Regions from separate parts of the Pseudoduganella sp. R-43 genome, predicted to be linked through region 3. Evidence: predicted binding sites of a transcription regulator. Region 3 holds the regulator's gene; each other region holds the start of a gene.
The links. Region 3 encodes FNR, which switches genes on or off when oxygen is low (the NO sensors DNR and NnrR bind a similar motif). Its sites were predicted from a motif close to TTGATNNNNATCAA; they were not measured.
Positions count from the first base shown of each region.

Region 1: ACN9M3_RS22405 (PHA/PHB synthase family protein) is a predicted target of FNR. The motif match lies at 4,746-4,759, and genes of this name have one in related genera.
Region 2: ACN9M3_RS26200 (ribonucleoside triphosphate reductase) is a predicted target of FNR. The motif match lies at 4,667-4,680, and genes of this name have one in related genera.

Region 1 is NZ_CP183988.1:4,933,572-4,939,741, forward strand. Features, by position in the region: gene ACN9M3_RS22385 (hypothetical protein) at 1-1,451, opposite strand, end outside; gene ACN9M3_RS22390 (ATP-binding protein) at 1,463-3,292, opposite strand; gene ACN9M3_RS22395 (DUF4303 domain-containing protein) at 3,427-4,014, opposite strand; gene ACN9M3_RS22400 (hypothetical protein) at 3,972-4,586, opposite strand; gene ACN9M3_RS22405 (PHA/PHB synthase family protein) at 4,831-6,078, shown strand; gene fabI (enoyl-ACP reductase FabI) at 6,080-6,170, shown strand, end outside.
Region 2 is NZ_CP183988.1:5,737,332-5,743,501, forward strand. Features, by position in the region: gene ACN9M3_RS26170 (hypothetical protein) at 1-102, shown strand, start outside; gene ACN9M3_RS26175 (hypothetical protein) at 286-648, shown strand; gene ACN9M3_RS26180 (NIPSNAP family protein) at 764-1,069, shown strand; gene ACN9M3_RS26185 (alpha/beta hydrolase) at 1,086-1,964, shown strand; gene ACN9M3_RS26190 (anaerobic ribonucleoside-triphosphate reductase activating protein) at 1,969-2,712, opposite strand; gene nrdD (anaerobic ribonucleoside-triphosphate reductase) at 2,672-2,845, opposite strand; gene ACN9M3_RS26200 (ribonucleoside triphosphate reductase) at 2,856-4,577, opposite strand; gene ACN9M3_RS26205 (low molecular weight protein tyrosine phosphatase family protein) at 4,715-5,038, shown strand; gene ACN9M3_RS26210 (hypothetical protein) at 5,052-5,288, shown strand; gene ACN9M3_RS26215 (CHASE domain-containing protein) at 5,306-6,170, opposite strand, start outside.
Region 3 is NZ_CP183988.1:3,584,174-3,590,343, forward strand. Features, by position in the region: gene ACN9M3_RS16385 (sensor histidine kinase) at 143-1,633, shown strand; gene ACN9M3_RS16390 (response regulator) at 1,630-2,043, shown strand; gene ACN9M3_RS16395 (response regulator) at 2,040-3,143, shown strand; gene ACN9M3_RS16400 (response regulator) at 3,136-3,771, shown strand; gene fnr (fumarate/nitrate reduction transcriptional regulator Fnr) at 3,873-4,646, shown strand; gene ACN9M3_RS16410 (carboxymuconolactone decarboxylase family protein) at 4,707-5,078, opposite strand; gene ACN9M3_RS16415 (MerR family transcriptional regulator) at 5,032-5,481, opposite strand; gene ACN9M3_RS16420 (bacteriohemerythrin) at 5,527-5,913, opposite strand; gene ACN9M3_RS16425 (LysR substrate-binding domain-containing protein) at 5,979-6,170, opposite strand, start outside.

The DNA.
Region 1 (6,170 bases), 1.3 Mb from region 3:
ACCTCACTCCAGCGCTCGCCCTTGAACGCAAAACGGGCAAGGCACAAATGGGCCCGGATCGGATCGGATTCGCGCAACATGCCGGCCAGGGCCTGCACGCCGGCTTCGTCGCGAACCTCGACCAGCACCGATTCCAGTTCTTCCACAACGGCATCAGAGCGAGGATTCGCTCGCAGGAAGGACCACAGGTACGCGCGGGCAGCCTCCATTCCGCCGCAGGCACGCATGGCGCACGATGTGAGCACGGCCAGGCCGGCGTCCGACGGCAGGCTGGCGGCACCCGCCAGCAGCAGCTCGATGTCCTGCTCCGCATCCCGGGATTCACTCTGCCGGATGTAATCAGCCAACTCGCTCGCCGGGACTGGCAACTCGCGTACAGCAGGCATGGCGGCCACCATTGACTCCAGTTCAGCAAATGCCTCTGGAGCGCCCAATGGCTGCTTCAGTTTCCCAAGATGGGGGCGCGCCAGCTCGAGCATTTGCATTGCCGGCCAGCGCGCACCGCGGGCGACCGCCAGCCGCACGTGCGGTGCCAGTGCATCCAGCGTGAGGCGATGCGAGCCGGATGCGCTGTAGCGTCGCACGGCGGCCGCAGTACGCCGGCCAACCAGGTAGTCATTGCGCTCCGGGGCTTTCTGCAGCAGGACTTCGAGGCCAACCGACAGGTCCAGGCATTCGCCAAACTCCCGCCCCTTTTCTTCCGGCGGCAGCATCGCCCATGCATCTTCGGATCGCCCGAGCAGCGCAAGCAGCCGGAAACGCATGCAGGAACGGGCGTAGTGCTTGGGCGGGTTATCGCTGTCAAACCCTTGCTCCTCGATGTAGTCCAGGGTCGCCAGCGCCGTTTCGTACTGGCCGGCGGCGAACTGCGCCTGCGCCAGCGGCTCGAACCAGTCGACGCTTTGATCGGCGCCGGTCTCCTGCAGCTGAGGCAACTGCCGTTCTGCAAACGCCAAGGCCTCCTCCGGCTTTGCGGCATCCACCAGCGCATTCATCATCTCGCTGCTGATGCAACGGAAACACCCCCAGCTGCTGTCGATGCGGGCCAGGGTATCCTTGCACACCGCGATGCGGTCATTTGCATAGCCGGCGCCGTCCACATTCGCATAGCAGCAGGCGATGTCCTGCGTGGTGCAGACGCTTTGCGGGCAGTCGGCGGTTTCCGGCCGGTGCGCGAATTCGAATAGCGACACCGTGTCTTTCAGGGCTGCCTCGCCTTCCCTTCGCGTGCAGACGCGTGGATTGATCGTCCAGTGGCGAAAGTACACTTCGAGCCATGGCAGGCGCGCTGCCCGTGCGGCCGCCAGCGCTTCCGGCAGCGCAGCTTGCGCGAGTTCGAGCCTTCCCTCGCTCGCGTTGCTCGGGATCTCGTTAATGAGCTCCGCCAGACGGTAGTTGCCGGCCTCCTCGAGGTCGCGCTGCGTGTCGAAAACCCACTTCCAGATATCCATTTGATTCCTTGCTATTCAGTTGTTGCTTGAGACCGGGTCAATACCTGTACAAGCTGGCTGATGTCATGCAAGGCGCCGGTCAGGCCTTCCGTTGCAGGGAGCTTGCTCGTATCGCCGGCCATCATGACGATCTTCATCGAGCGCAGCAGCTTCAGCGCATGCAGGCAGCCGGCCGTTTCACCCTGTTCGCGATACGCGTTCAGCAGGCTGGTAATGGCCGGGTTTTCGAGGTTGATGTACAGCCGGGCCTTGATCTCGCCGTCAATATTGCTGGTGAACTGGCGCACCAGTTGCAGCGCCGATTGGGCGATGCGCTGGTCTAACTCGTCCGACTCCAGCCTTTCCTTCAATTCGGCATCCCGGTCCGGGACAACAACCAGCGGCAGGTGCGCGGGCATGAAGCGTGCAGGCACCAGCAGTTCGCCGTTGCCCAGGTGCCGTTTCAGCCACTCGGTGTGGTGGTCCGGCAGCTCGGCCTCGGCAAACAGCTGCCGGTTGCCTTTTTCGGTGCCGATTTCAACCAGCTTCCCGCCACACTGCTGCGCCCAGCGGCGCAGGAAGCTGTGTACGGCGTAGCGATCGCCTTTCACCACCGGGATATGCATGGCCCGGCACACCATGTCTTCGAAACCGCCGCTGTCGCCGAGGCTGACGTGGATCGGGCCATGCCCCTGCAGCTCCGACAAGGACAGGTCGCCACGCGACGTTGGAATACGCACTGCGTCCAACAGCAAGGTGAACAGATCATCATTGCACAGTGCCGCCGCCATCAGTGCCTCATTGTGACGGGTCAGTATGCGGCGCCATGCCGCCGGCTGTCCGGCCGCGATTTCGGCCAGCCCCTTCACCAGCGAATCGAGAAGGTCTGCCTGGGCGAATCCGTAATGGGCGTCGCGCTGCAGGTCTTCGCGGCTCGCAGTTGGCGTAAGGTCCTGTGACTCGATGACACCGCCAACAAAGCCCGCCCAGCGCGGCAGCAGGTCGCGGGCATCATCGTCAAGCAGCATGCCGCGCACGAATACCTTCAGGTTGCGGTTGTCGCTGCTGCTGTAAGTCGCGCCGTCCTGGATCCAGAGAATGCCGCGCACATCGCTGGCGGAGGTCTTCACCGGAATCGTGCAAATGGGTTCGAATTGCTGCTCGAACCGGGCCGCAAAGGCCAGGCTGCGCTTGCGCTGCTGCAGCGGGTGCTCCACTACATTGCCCTCCGCCTGGCGCCATGGCGGTGTAATTTCGTTGATGCGGACATCGCCGCAATAGACTGGCTCCGGGAGCAAGGCGCAGTAATGCCCCAGCAAGCGTTCCAGGCTGGACGCGCTGGCCAGGTAACGGTGCGCCGGGCGCAGCTTCAGCTCAATGCAGGTTCCGACAAGGCCGTCGTTCGGTACCGGTTCGACCGTGTAGGATTCTCCATTCTGCGACTGGTAGCGCCAGGCCTGGCCGGGCTCCTGGTAAGAAGTGGTCGTGACCGTGACCTGCTCAGCCACGACGAAAGCAGACAGGAATCCGAGGCCGAACATGCCGATCAGGGCATCGCTTTGCGTGCGCAAGGTGCGCGTGTAGCCCGCGCCGACGGTGGCGAGAAATGCGTGGATTTCATGTTCCGACAAGCCGGAACCGTTGTCGGTGATTCGCAGCACCCCATTGAGCTTGTCGCCGTCGAGCTTCAGCTTCCCGGTCTCCTGCCAATCCGGGCATTCGATGCGTCGGCGCGTGATGGAGTCGTGGGCATTCTGGATCAACTCCCGCACCGCCACCAGGGGCGTGGAATAGAGATGCTTGCCGAGGACCGACAGCAAGCCGCCAAGGTCAACGTTAGTTGCGTGTTGTTCTTTGATCATAGAAGAAAAAAAGGGCCGCCTATGCCAGCCCTTCAATCGTTGAAGCGTTGGCGCCTCGCAGAGGCCAGATCGTGAACATCATAGCTTGCGCAATGCAAGTAAAAACTCTCCAAATATCACGTAAGTATTGCCGTTCAACGCTGCGATTGCGGAATCGGACGTTTCAGCCATTTATTGAAAGCATCCAGGCCGGCCTCGAGTTCGGCCGAATACCGTTCCACCGAAGGCCGCCAGTTGAGTTTTGCTGCGGCGTCCAACATCATTGCGTGACTCTCGTCATGCAGCCATACACTGAGAATGACTCTTTCACGCACTTGGCCTGTGCCAAAGATGCCTTCGTCGTCAAGCTCCTTGATGGCAGCGAAGGCAGCCGCGAAGAAACGCTCACGCGACGCCTCGATCTCGCTTTCGTCACCGTCTGAGTATGGATCGGGCTCCAGAGCGCGAAGTTCATTCGTGAGCGGCATCATGTCGAGGCCCTCATCGAAGAATGGCGAGTCGCCGATGCTCCAACGCAGTGACTCGCGGTGCAGCTCAAAATTCGAGCCATAGTGTTCAGCGTAGTTGTCCGCGGCCGACTCGAGCCCCTGCTCAGAGCAAGCAACCGCGCCACAATAGGAAGCCGTGTCGGTGGTGTACAGCCCGAACGCATAGAAGTCGTCGTCGGGATAGCGGTCGCTTATGTGAGCTGCTCGTGTAATACTTGAACCGCCTTCATACATTCCTTCAATTCCCCTCCTATGCATTTTTTCCAGAGCAAAGCTGCGGCCGAAAGCTTCCGCTCCTGCAGCAAATCCAGGATGTTTTCTTGTTCATCCTCACCGAGTTTCTGGAATTGACGGACCTCAATCGCTCGCGGCTCGCCATGCCGGCCGGAAGGGTCACGACTCATGAGGCAGGAGTGCAGGTCATGGATCGGAAGCGCATTTTCGCCGGATTCCTGAAGACCGACGAACATCGTCAATCCAGACGGCTCTTCAAGCTCGAGTTCGTATGTCGGCCAGTCGATCAGGTTGGCTACACTGTAGATCATGTCTACCTGGGTCTCGCGGACGACATCCATCAAGTCGTCCATGTCGACGCCCTTGTCCAGGAGTCGCCTGACGGCATCGCCGCCAAGCACTGGCAACTTCGAGGGACTTGATTCGTCAATGACCAGGCTCCAGAGCCCGCGTTGCAGCAATTCAGATAGCAAGGTACGGGCGTCGTTCCCGGAGAGATCGTCGGCGATGGATTCAGCCTGCGCTTGTGAGACCCCGATGCGTTGAAGTTCTTCCGAAACTGCTCGATTCATTGTTCAAATGCCTGAATTGTGGGGAGCTTCGCAGCGTGGAGCATTGCGCAGCCCAACTTGAATCGCCGGTCGAGTTGACGATCTTGCAAATTCTATCACGATGCTGCGCACTCCATTTCCGGGCGTGACAGGCAATGGTTTAGCACGTTCGTTCTCGTTTTGATCCAGATCAAGGAAAGATCGCACTTCACTCCCTAAAGTGAAGCGCAATATCCGATCCCGGCCCAAAACGATGGAACCGCCCATGCCAGTTAGCTCCCACGCCCCACGCACAGCCTATGAACAGCTGGACCAGCAGGTGCATGCCAGCCTGGCCAGCGCCAGCTCCTCCTTGTCGATCGCATCCGCCTTGCTGGCGGCAACGGATTGGGCACTGCACCTTGCCGTCTCGCCCGGCAAGTGCGCCGAACTGGGACAGCTTGCCCTGCGCCAGTCCTGCGCCTTGGCGCGCTACACACTGGAAAGCGCGCGCGGTCACGCGCCAGCGCCGTTGGCAAGCGAACGGCGCTTCGCTGCGCCCGAGTGGCAGCAATGGCCGTTCAATACCTGGCACCAGGCCTTCCTGCAAACCGAACAATGGTGGAAGGCTGCCAGCAGCGATGTCTGGGGCGTATCGGAGCATCATCAGTCGCAAGTCGGCTTTGCAGCCCGCAACCTGCTCGATGTGTATTCGCCCGCCAACCAGTTCTGGACCAATCCGGAAGTACTGCGCGCCACCATCGAACAGGGCGGCTGCAACCTGGCGCGTGAGCAAGACCACCGGCTGGCTTCCCTGACCTTGCTGACCGCCCAGACCGACTTCACGGAGCCGGGCGAACTGGGCCTGTTCATCGACGACAGCCAGCTTGGCGTGCTGGAGGCGCAAATGCAGCAGCGCGGCGTGCTGCGTGCGGAACAAATGGCGGGCGCTTTCCAGCTGCTGCGCGCCAACGACTTGCTGTGGTCGCGCATGGTGCGCCGCTACCTGCTCGGCGAGGAAGAATTCCCCAACGACCTGATGGCCTGGAACGCGGACGCCACCCGCATGCCGGCGCGCATGCATTCGCAATACCTGCGCCGCCTGTTCCTCGACAACGACCTGGCCGCCGGCCGCTATTCCGTACAGGGCAAGCCGGTTGCGCTGGGCGACGTCGCGCTGCCGGCATTCATGGTGGCCACCCAGTCCGACCACGTGGCGCCCTGGCGTTCGGTCTACAAATTCCACGCGCTGAGCCGCGGTGAAATCACCTTCGTGCTGTGCAGTGGCGGGCATAACACCGGCATCGTGAGCCCACCCGGTTCGCCGCATCGCCAATACCAGATCCATACCCACGCGGCCAGTGCACACCACCTGTCGCCGGACGAATGGCTGGCCGTGGCGCGCCAGGAGCAAGGCTCGTGGTGGCCCGCCTGGCAAAGCTGGCTGGCCGCGCGTTCGGGGCCGCGCGTGGCGCCGCCGGCGCTGGCTCCGGCTGGAGCCGATGCGCCCGGCAACTACGTGATGGAGAAGTAAGATGCGCCTTTCACTGGACGGAAAAAAAGGACTGGTAGTCGGCATCGCCAACCGCGACAGCATTGCCTGGGGCTGCGCACGCGCATTGCGCG
Region 2 (6,170 bases), 2.2 Mb from region 3:
TTTGCCGATGAAATTCGCTCCTTGCCAAACCGCGAATTTGTCGAGGCGCTGCGAAACGCCTTGCGCGCGCAATCGATTATCGAAATTGGAGAGTTCTACTAGATATCGGTGGTTTCATCGCTCATATGCAGCGTTCCTTTCAACCAGCCTTTCAAGTTCCATACAAAACATGCCCTACCCTACTGCCCTGGAATACCGCGTATGGTGCCATCCGGAGCGCAGCGCCCCGGACGCGCCGTCGAACCGGCTTGAAATCCTGCGAGGACGCGCTCCACGGAGCAGGAAATGCTGACCATCGCCGTATTGCTGCTTTTCTTCACAGGCATCGCACACTCTTACCTGGGCGAGCGCTATATCCTCATGCGCCTCTTCAAGCGCGACAACCTGCCCCAGCTCTTCGGCGGAACCCACTTCACAACCGGAACACTCAGATTTGTCTGGCATCTTCTCACCTTGGCCTGGTGGGGGATCGCGGCGATTGTTTTACTGGCATCGGGAAAGCCGGTCGAAACCAGGACGGTTCTTCAGGTCTTTAGCATCGTCGCAATGGTATCCGGCCTGTTCCCTCTCTACTTCACCCGCGGCCGCCACCTTTCCTGGATGGTCTTCTTCGCCGTCGGTGCCCTTCTCTGGCTAGGCGCCCCATGATGACAGCCCTCCTCCGCAATTTCCAGCGGTCCTGATGTTGCGAAAACCGCGCAATGCGAGCGGATAGATTCCGCCTCACTTATACTAGGGCGCACCGTCTGCCTGAAGAAGCCCTATGATCACCTGCTACCTTCGCTACATCATCGATCCGTACAAGCTCCAGGAATTTGAACACTACGGGAAAATCTGGATTCCGTTAGTCGAGAAGTTTGGCGGCGCGCACCATGGCTACTTCATGCCTTCCGAAGGCGCGAACAACGTCGCACTCGCGATGTTCTCGTTCCCGAGCCTTGCGAAGTATGAGGAGTACAGGATCAAGTCCCTTGAAGACCCGGAGTGCCAGGCTGCCTTCAAGTATGCTGAAGACACCCGTTGTATCGTCAGTTACGAACGAAGCTTCTTCCGCCCGGTTTTCGCTTGAAAGGCGCTCACGCACAATGGAAAACGAGCTCGATCGATTGGAAGCGATGTTTCGTGCACGGCCGACAGAACTCACCATCGCTCAGCGCCGGGAGGCGTGCGATGCCTTGGCCGGGCTCTATCCGACTGCCGCGGACGTCAGCGTCGCTCCCGTCATGGCGAACGGCGTTCCCGCCGAATGGACCTTCACTTCGGACGCGCGCGAAGACGGCGTCATCCTCTACCTGCACGGCGGCGGCTTCGTATGGGGTTCCCTGGAAAGCCACCGGCATTTTGTCAGCGAACTGGGTCGCGCGGCGGAAATGAAGACCTTCGCCCTGGACTACCGGCGCGCGCCCGAATTCCCCTTCCCTGATGCGCTGGACGATGCCGTTAACGGATACCAGTATTTGCTTGATCGAGGCATGCAGCTCACGGTGGCAGGCGATAGCGCGGGCGCCGGCCTTGCCATCGCCATGCTGGTGCGTTTGCGGGAATTGGGCCTTCCCCAGCCGGCGAGCACGGTCCTGTTCTCGCCCTGGGCCGACATGACCATTGCGGCAGGCAGCTACGCACGAAACGCCGAATGCGACCCGGTGCTGAACCGCGAACTCATGCTGTTCCTGGCCGAGCAATACCTCGGCGACCGGCCGCGAAACGTGCCCCTGGCCTCCCCTGTTTTCGCCGATCTGCACGGCATCGCCCCGCTCAACATCTTCGTCGGCGCCACTGAAGCGCTGCTCGATGATTCCATCGCCCTCGCCCGTGCAGCCACCATCGCCGACGTACGCGTGCGGCTCGAAATATGGCCGAAGATGTTCCACTTCTGGCCCAACTATTACCAGGAACTGAAGGAAGGCAAACAAGCCCTGGACATGGCGGGGTCGATCCTGCGTGATGCCATGCTGGTGAAGTGATCAGCTAGCCATTCGCTTGCCGAAGCGTGAACTGGCGGAACCGCGACTTCACCTGGCCGGCCAATTCGCCGTGCAAAACGCCTTCGCTGGCGGAATTGATCAAATCCTGGCTGCGGCAGCCAACCGAACGGAAATCCTGCAGTGCATACGTCTCGCAGCCCATGCCGGAAATCTGCTCCACCAACGCGGCCAGGTGCCGGGGTGTAGTCAGCTTGGGATGGATCGTGGTCCTGAATTCGTACGGAACGCCGCTCTCAATGACAATGCGGGCGGCGGTGCGCGCTGCTTGCGCGCTGCCGCTGACGCCAGTGATTTCATCGTAGGCCTCGAATGAGGTCTTGATGTCGAGGCCTACCCAGTCCGTCAGCGGAAGCACCTGCTTCAGGCGCTCAGGGTAGATGCCTGCGGTGTGCAAGCCCACCTTGAAGCCGAGCGCTTTCACGCTGCGCATCGCGTCTTCCAGCGCCGGATCGAGGGTCGGCTCGCCGCCGGAAAACACCACGGCGTCAAGGAGCCCTGCCCTGCCGGCGAGAAAAGCGAGCATGTCGCGCCAGGCGATCGCCGGCGCAACGTCCCTGGGCTGCAAGTGCGGGTTGTGGCAGTACCCGCAGCGCCAGGGACAGCCCTGGACGAACACAACGGCTGCCAGCTCGCCGGGATAGTCGGTCGAGGTAAACCTGGCGTAGCCGCCGACCTTGAGCTCCCTGTCAGCCATTGTTCCGGCGCTCGACGAAATAAGTGCGCTCATTGAATTCCCCCTTCTTGCCAACGTTGAAGGACGAGTACGGGCGGTGATACCCCATTACACGCGTCCAGATTTCGCAAGGCTGGCGCTCTGCGTCGGTGAGGGCGATTTCCTGGTTTGGCTGCTTGGCGGTCATGCCTATCTCCTTAGTCAAGTGAAAGTTCGCGCGTCTTGCGCGCAAGGATGTCCTCATCGCATTTCGGACAGAATTCGTGCTTGCCGCTCAAGTAGCCGTGTTTCGGACAGATCGAGAACGTCGGCGTCACCGTGATGTACGGCAGGCGGAAGTGCGTCAGTGCGCGCTGCACCAGGTGGCGGCAGGCATCGGCGCTGGATACCTGCTCGGTCATGTACAGGTGCAGCACGGTGCCGCCTGTGTATTTCCGTTGCAGCTCGTCCTGCCGCTCCAGCGCTTCGAACGGGTCATCGGTGAAGCCCACCGGGAGCTGCGAAGAGTTGGTGTAGTAAGGCATTTCCGGCGTGCCTGCCTGCAGGATCGACGGCATGCGGGCACGGTCCTCCTTGGCAAAGCGGTAGGTTGTGCCTTCGGCCGGCGTAGCCTCGAGGTTGTACATATGCCCTGTCTCTTCCTGGAACTCCAGCATGCGGGCGCGGATGTGATCGAGCAGGCGTATCGCCAGCGCGGCCCCGGCTTCGGTGGTGATGTCTTCCGTGTCGCCGCTGAAGTTGCGCAGCATTTCGTTCATGCCATTCACGCCAAGCGTGGAGAAATGGTTGCGCAGCGTGCCGAGGTAACGCTTGGTATAGGGGAACAGGCCGCCATCCATCAGGCGCTGGATCACCTGGCGCTTGATCTCCAGGCTGGTCTTGCCCAGTTCAAGCAGTTCGTCCACGCGTGCAAACAGCGCCGCCTCGTCGCCTGCATACAGGTAGCCAAGGCGGGCGCAGTTCAACGTGACCACGCCCAGCGAGCCGGTTTGTTCGGCCGAGCCAAACAGGCCGTTGCCCCGCTTGAGCAGTTCGCGCAGGTCGAGTTGCAGGCGGCAGCACATGGAGCGGATCATGTTCGGCTTGAGTTCCGAGTTCACGAAGTTCTGGAAGTAAGGCAAGCCATAGCGGGCAGTCATTTCGAATAGCAGGTCGGCATTCGGGCTGTGCCAGTCGAAGTCCGGCGTGATGTTGTAGGTCGGGATCGGGAAGGTGAAGGCGCGGCCTTTGGCGTCGCCGCGCATCATCACTTCGATGTAGGCGCGGTTGATCATGTCCGTCTCGGCCTGCAGGTCGCCGTAGGTAAACGGCATCTCTTCGCCGGCGATCACCGGCACCTGCTCCTGCAAGTCTTCCGGACAGGTCCAGTCGAAAGTGAGGTTGGTGAAAGGCGTTTGCGTGCCCCAGCGCGAGGGGACGTTCAGGTTGTAGACCAGTTCCTGCATGGTCTGCAGTACCTGTTCATAGCCCAGCCTATCCTTGCGGACGTAGGGCGCCATATAGGTGTCGAAGGAGCTGAAAGCCTGGGCACCGGCCCATTCGTTCTGCAAGGTGCCAAGGAAGTTCACGATCTGGCCGGCGGCGCTGGAGAGGTGCTTCGGCGGCGCCGATTCCACCTTTCCCGGCACACCGTTCAGGCCTTCGTTCAGCAGCGTGCGCAACGACCAGCCGGCGCAATACCCGGCCAGCATGTCGAGGTCATGGATGTGGATATCGGCATTGCGATGCGCTTCGCCGACCGTGCGCGGGTAGACGTGGTCGAGCCAGTAGTTGGCGACCATCTTGCCGGAAATGTTGAGGATCATGCCGCCCAGCGAATAGCCCTGGTTGGCATTGGCGTTCACCCGCCAGTCGAGCTGCTGGAGGTATTCATTGATCGAGGACTCCACGTCCACGGTAGTCTTGCGGGCAGGGTTCATTATTCTCTTAAACTACATGTTGTGTTTCGATGGATATTACACACTAAATGTAGTGAACAGCGACTTGACGGCGCTGATTTTTGATTTCCTTGATCTGGTTTAAATTTGATAAGATTCGTGCAAAATTCGCCTATACCATGAAACGAGCACTCTTCATCTGCACGCAAAATCGCTTGCGCAGCCCGACAGCGGAGCATGTATTCGCGAGCTGGCCCGATGTGGAGACCGATTCCGCAGGCCTGGGCAATGACGCCGACGTCCCCCTGTCGAGCGAGCAGATCGCGTGGGCCAACATCATCTTCGTGATGGAGAAGACTCACCGCAACCGCCTCTCCCGCGATTTCAGGGCGCACCTGAACGGGAAGCGCGTGATTTGCCTCGACATTCCTGACGACTACGAATACATGCAGGCCGAACTGGTTCGGCTCCTCGAAGCCAAAGCCGGCAAGTTCCTGCGCTGATCCTGGAATGACGATGCCTACCAAAAGCGTTGATGACTACGAGATTGAGTACACCGGCGAACTGCTTGAAGGCACGGAGCAATGGGGCGCCTACGTCTCCATCTTCGCCCCTTCCGCGAACCCGATGCATATGACCCATATCTATCCGAAGCGACGCGTGTCGGCAGACCAGACCTTTCTGGACCAGCATGCCGCCGAAGGCGAAGCGGAGCGTGCTGCATTGAAAATCCTGGAAGGCTTGCGCACCTGACTTCTGGCTTTGCCCGACTACTGCGCGTGAAGCAGGTCGGTTTCCGCCAGTTCCTCCTTCGCGGGAACCTGGCGCGGCAAGGTCATGATCACGGTAGTGCCTTTTCCAGGCTCGGATTCAACGTGGATGGTCCCGCGCAAGACGCCGGTAACGAGGTTGTAGACGATGTTCATGCCGAGCCCTGACCCGCCCTGCCCCATCTTGGTGGTGAAGAAGGGATCGTACACCTGGCGCAGCGTGCGTGCACTCATGCCATTGCCGTCATCGGCAAAGCGCAGTTCGACATTATCCTCGTCCATCTCGACGGCGCTGATGGTGATATGCCCGGACTCCCGGCCCTCGAAGGCATGCATGATGGCGTTCTGGATCAGGTTGCTCAGCACCTGGCCCACGCTGCCGGGGTAGGACATGAAGTTGAGCGTCTCCGGCATCCACACCTTCACTTCGCAGTTGGCACGGCGCAGCTGGGCGGAATAAGTCGCCAGCGTGTCGTGCACCACGCCATGCAGGTTGAACGAACGCCGTTTGTCGGAGGTCTGGTCGACCGCCACCTGCTTGAAGGAGTGGATCAGGTCAGCCGCCCGCGTCAGGGAGTTGGTGATGATCGAGCACGCCATACGCGCATCCTTCAGATGCGTATCGAGGGCCGAGCGCTTGATGCCGCCCTCGGAGAGCTGGCGCTCAAACTCCTTGCACATGTCGCTCAAGGCCGTCGCGGTCAGCAGGCTGTTGCCGATCGGCGTATTCAGTTCGTGCGCAATGCCTGCTACCAGCGCGCCCAGCGATGCCATTTTCTCGGACGTGATCAGGTTGGCCTGCGCCTGTTTCAACGTCAGCAGCACGGCCGACAGATCCTTGTGCGCCATTTCCACGTTAGACTTT
Region 3 (6,170 bases):
GCATCTTGCGCCGCGTCACCTGTGCCGCTTGACCTAAGTCAAGTTTGACCGACTTATTCTTGAGGACCCGCATTTGGCCTCTTGCCCCAAGGGACGCTACAATCTTAGGATGACAGGATTTGACCACCGACAGGACCAGGCTTTGACACATTCAACGATTGCGGAACGCAGCCTGCAATGGCTGCTGGCGTCGGCGACGGACGCGATGCTGATCATCGACAAGGAAGGCCAACTGATCTTGGTCAACCCGGCGCTGGAAAACCTGTTTGGCTATGAGCCGGGCGAACTGCAAGGCAAGTCGCTGGAATCGCTGATTCCGGAACGCTTCCGCCACGGCCACGTTGGCCTGCGCGGCAGCTATTTCGAACGCCCGCATCCGCGCGCCATGGGGGCCGGATTCGAACTGTTCGCCACCCGCAAGGACGGCACCGAGTTCCCGGTCGAGGTGAGCCTGTCGCCCCTGCAGGACAATGGCACCCAGCCGATGGTGATGGCGACCATCCACGATATCAGCGCCCGCAAGAAGGCCGAACACGCGCTGCAGGAAAGCGAAGCGCGCATGCGCGCGATCTTCGAAACGGCGGTCGATGCGATCATCACGATCGACGAGCACGGCATCATCGAACGGGTCAACCCGGCCGCAGAGCGCATGTTCGGCTATCCGGAATCGGAAGTCCTTGGCCGCAACGTCAAGATCCTGATGCCGGCGCCGCACCGCGAAGCGCACGACGGCTACCTGCAGCATTACATGACCACCGGCGAAAAGCGCATCATCGGCAAGGGCCGTGAGGTGCAGGGCCTGCGCCGCGACGGCAGTATTTTCCCGATGGACCTGGCCGTCACGGAAATGTGGCTGGGCGGGCGCCGCATGTTCACTGGACTGGTGCGCGACATCACCGAGCGCAAGCACGCCGAAGAAAAGGCGCAGCAACTGCTGCAGGAGCTCACCAGCGCCAACGAAGAACTGACCAACTTTGCCTACGTCGTATCGCACGACCTGAAAGCGCCGCTGCGCGGCATCGGCTCGCTGGCCGACTGGCTGGCGCATGATTACGCCGACAAGTTCAATGAAGAAGGCAAGGAGCACATGCGGCTCCTGATCAACCGGGTCCACCGCATGGGTGCCCTGATCGACGGCATCCTGCAGTATTCGCGCGTGGGACGCATCAGGGAAGCCGTGGTGCCGGTGCAGCTCGACCAGCTGGTGGCCGAGGTGGTCGACCTGCTGGCAGTTCCGGCGCATATCAAGGTTACCGTGATGCCCGGCATGCCGACGGTTGCCGGCGAACCGACCCGCATCCAGCAGTTGTTCCACAACCTGGTGTCGAACGCGGTCAAGTACATGGACAAGCCGGACGGCGAAATCGAAGTGGGCTGGGCCGACGAAGGCAGCCAGTGGCGCTTCCACGTTCGCGACAACGGCCCCGGCATCGCCGAGCGTCATTTTGAACGGATTTTCCAGCTGTTCCAGACGCTGGCGCCGCGCGACCGGGTTGAAAGCACGGGTGTCGGCCTGGCGCTGGTGAAAAAAATTGTGGAAATGTACCAGGGCAGGGTGTGGCTGGAGTCCGAGCTGGGCAAGGGCACGACCTTCTATTTCACCCTGCCAAAGAAAAGAAAGAATAACGCATGAATAATACGAGCAAGCCGATCCTGCTGGTGGAAGACGACCAGGTCGACGTGATGACCATCCTGCGCGCGCTGAAGGAAGTCCATGTCAGCAACCGTGTCGTGGCGACGGAAAACGGCGAGGCCGCGCTGGAATACCTGCGCGAGCCGGGCAACGAACAGCCATGCATCATCCTGCTGGACCTGAACATGCCGATCATGAACGGCATCGAGTTCCTGCAGAACGTCAAGCAGGACCCGCTGCTGCGCCGCATCCCGGTCATCGTCCTGACCACGTCGGAAGAACAGCAGGACAAGATGCGCAGCTTCGACCTGGGCGTCGCCGGCTACATGACCAAGCCGGTGGACTACCGCCAGTTCGTGGAGGTGGTCCGCTCCATCAACCTGTACTGGACCATCAGCGAGCTGCCATGAACAGGGTAAGGGTCCTTATCGTCGAAGACGATATCGTTGACCGTATCGCCTGCCGCCGCGCCTTTGCGCAGGCGCCGGGCTTCAACTGCGAATTGCTGGAAGCGGAAAGCGGCCAGGAAGGCCTGGATATCGCCTTGCGCGAAGAGCCCGACTGCATCCTGCTCGATTATCACTTGCCCGACCTGACCGGGCTTGAATTCCTAGCCCGCCTTGCGGCAGACCGCGGCGAGCCTCAGCCAAATATCCCGGTGATGATGCTGACCGGCGCCGACAGTGCCACCGTGGCGGCAGAAGCGATGCGCCGCGGCGCGCGCGACTACCTGGTGAAGGACAGCGACGGCCGCTACCTCGACTTCCTGGCTGGTGCCATCGACCGCCTGCTGCGCGAGCAGCGCCTGATCGACGAGAAACAACTGGCTGAACAGGTGCTGCGGCAGTCGCAGAAAGAGCTGCGTGAACTGGCCGCGTACCAGGAAAAACTGAAGGAACACGAACGCACCCGCATCGCCCAGGAAATCCATGATGAACTGGGCGGCCTGCTGACCGGCATCAAGGCCTATATCTCGGTCGCCATCGAGCGCGGCGGCGAGCAATCGGACCCACTGTTGAAGGATGCGGCCAAGCTGGCGCAAGATGCGATAGAGACCGTGCGCCGCGTGATTACCGACCTGCGTCCAAGCGTGTTGGACCAGCTGGGCATCTGGCCTGCGCTGGAATGGTATGCGGAACAGGTGGCGCAGCGCAGCGGCTTGCAATGCACCTGCAATATCACGCCGGAGGCGCAGGCGCTGGAGCTCGATGCGGAGCGCAGCACCATGTTGTTCCGCGTCGCGCAGGAAGCGCTGACCAACGTGGTGCGCCATGCCGAAGCGAGCGAGGCGCGCGTCATCGTGGACATTGACGGCGAAAACGTGGTGCTGCGGGTGGAAGACAATGGCAAGGGTATCGAGAGTGCCGGCTTGTCCGACCGCGAATCCTGGGGCTTGTTCGGCATGCACGAGCGCACGCGCCGCTTTGCCGGCGAACTGAATATCAGCGGCAAGGCCGGGCAGGGCACTACCCTGCAGCTGCGCCTGCCTTTGGAGGACAAGAATGGGTGACAGGATCACCGTTTTGCTGGTCGACGACCATGCGATTGCACGCAACGGCGTGCGCCTCATGCTGGGCACGGCGCCCGACATCAGCGTGGAGGGCGAGGCCGGCAACGCCGTGGAAGCGATGCAGCGCGTGGCCGAGCGCAGTTTCGACGTGGCACTGGTGGACATCAAGATGCCGGGCAAGAATGGCCTGGACCTGTTGAAGACCCTGCGCAGCGAATGCCCGCGCATGGCGGTGCTGGTGCTGAGCACCTATTCCGAGGAAATTTACGCGGTGCGCGCGCTGAAATCGGGCGCCTCCGGCTACCTGACCAAGGATGCGCCGACGGCGACCCTGATCGAGGCCGTGCGCAAGGCTGCCTCGGGCGGCAAGCACGTCAGCCCGGCGCTGCTTGAAAAACTGGCAACCCTGGTCGGCGGCGGCGCGAGCGGCGACCACGAAGAGCTTTCCAACCGCGAACTGGAAGTCTTCAAGCTGATTGCCCAGGGCGAGTCCCTGGTGCGCATAGGGGAAAAACTACACCTCAGTCCTAACACTGTGACAACCTATCGCAGCCGCATCCTCGAGAAAATGGGCATGTCCACGAATGCTGAGCTGACCCGTTATGCCCTCGAGCACGGGCTGATCTGAGCGGCTGTAGGGGAACCACTACAGCAACTGCACAGGATGCTTGATACCGGGAAATGACGCCGGGCGCGATACTGCTTCCATCGAAAACAAGGAGCAGCAAAATGAGCCCGGTCATCCCAATCACCCCTGCAAACGCCACCAAATCCTGCGCACCAGTCGCAGCCAAATGCTCGCTGTGCAGCTTCAACCGCCTTTGCTTGCCACAGGGCCTGGCCGACGAAGATGTTGCTCGCCTTGACCAGATCATTTCCCGCCGCCGCCGCGTGAACCGCGACGAGCCGCTGTACAAGACCGGCGACAGCTTCCACAGCCTGTATGCCGTGCGCTTCGGCCACTTCAAGACCGTGCAGGTGAACCAGCGCGGCGAACAGACGATTGGCGGTTTCCACATGGCCGGCGACCTGCTGGGCATGGAAGCCATCGGCAATGGCCAGCATTCTTGCAATGCCGTGGCGCTGGAGGACAGTGAAGTCTGCGAGATCCCCTTCAACCGCCTGCAAGAGCTGGTGATGCAGATTCCTGGCCTGCTGCAGCAGTTCCACCGCACCATGAGCCGCGAAATCCAGCGCGAGCAGTCGGTGATGCTGTTCCTGAGTCATATGCGTGCCGAACAGCGGCTGGCCATGTTCCTGCTGAACCTCGCCGGCCGTTACGCCCAGCGCGGCTACTCTTCGACCAGCTTCCAGTTGCGCATGTCGCGTGAAGATATCGGCGGCTACCTGGGCCTGACCGTGGAAAGCGTCAGCCGCCAGCTGGCCCGCCTGCGCCAGGATGGCTCGATCGTCCTGAGCAACCGCGATCTGCGCATTACCGACCGCGCCAGGCTCGAGGCCATGTCGTCCGGCGGCATGGCGCAGGAACTCGCTGTCGCCTGACCGGCTTACCAGTTTTCTCACCTGTAGGGGGTGTATGGGGCAGCTCTTGCTGCCCCTTTTTTATTGCGCGAACACTTCTTTGGCGGCCATCAGGCCGTTGAGCGCAGCCGGAAAGCCAGCGTAGACGGCCATCTGCATGATGGTCTCCACGATCTCTTCGCGGCTGACGCCGACGTTAAGGGCGGCGTGGATGTGCACCTTGAGCTGGGGCGCAGCGTTGCCCATGGCGGTCAGCGCGGCCACCACAGCGATCTCGCGTGATTTCAGGTCAAGCCCCGGGCGCGAATAGATGTCGCCAAAGGGGAATTCGATCAGGTAGCGGGCGAAATCGGGCGCAATATCTTCCAGGCTTTGAACGACGCGGTCGCCGGCCTGGCCGTCGACTTCACGCAGTTTTGCGAGCCCGCGCTCGTAGCGGCTTTCGGTGTTCATTGGCATGTGCTCCATCGGTGGTTGGATTCGACGCCAGGGACTGCTCCAGGGAGCGGTAATACTCGATCTTGGCCTGCAATGATGCTGCAGATTGTTGCATCGCCTCGATTTCGGCGAGCACGTCCTGCATATGCTCTTCTAGCATCCGGCGCCGTTCAGGCACCGTCGAGTCCCCAGCGCCGCGAAGTTTTGCGAATGACTGCATTTTGCCGATTGGCATATGGGTCGTTCGCAGACGCAGCAGGAATTCGATCCAGGCAAGGTCCGAGGCCGCGTAACGCCGCTGGCCGCCCGCCGCACGATTGACCGGGGCAATCAGCCCGATGCGCTCGTAATAGCGGAGTGTGTAGGCCGTGAGGCCGGTACGTTTGGCGACTTCGTCAATGCTCAGGTGCGATTCCATGGGGTGATCGTAAAAGTTAGAGTGCACTCTAAGTCAAGCACTTTATTACTCTAACCGGGAAGCCGCAACTGCGAGCGCAAGGTCCATGGTGTTGATGTGGGCTTCGAGCCAGTCCGGCAGCGTGCGGATGATGTCGCGTGCCGTGGCTTCCTCGTCGTCCTTCAGCAGGCGCAGGGTGCGGGCGACCTTTTCCAGCAAGTAGCCATGGGCTGCGCGGTGGGCCTGGGCAGCCGGGTAGGCGATGCGCTCCATCAGGCTGTTTTCTTCGCGCAGGTGTTCCATGAATTCAGTTGCCAGGTCGCGGCAGGCTGCGTCAAAGGCGGGACGGGGCAGGCTTTCCATGGCGTCGAGCATGTCGAAGACGATGCGGTGCGACTGGTCGAGAACGGGAATGCCCAGTGCGAGGTCCGGCCCGAAGACGATGGAATCCATGGGGTTCTCCAGTAGTGTCGAACCGCAATTGTGCCGCTGGAAAAAATTCGGGCACATGATCTATGTCAATTTTCACTTTTGACGAAGTCTATGAACGCGCGCAAGGGCGGCGGAACCAGGCGGCGCCCTGAGTAGTAGAGGAATGGGCCCGTAAAGGATTGCCACCAGGGTTCCAGCACCGCTTCCAGGGCGCCGTTGTCCAGGTGCGGGCGCAGCCAGTCTTCGAACAGGTAGATGACGCCGCTTCCTGCCTCGGC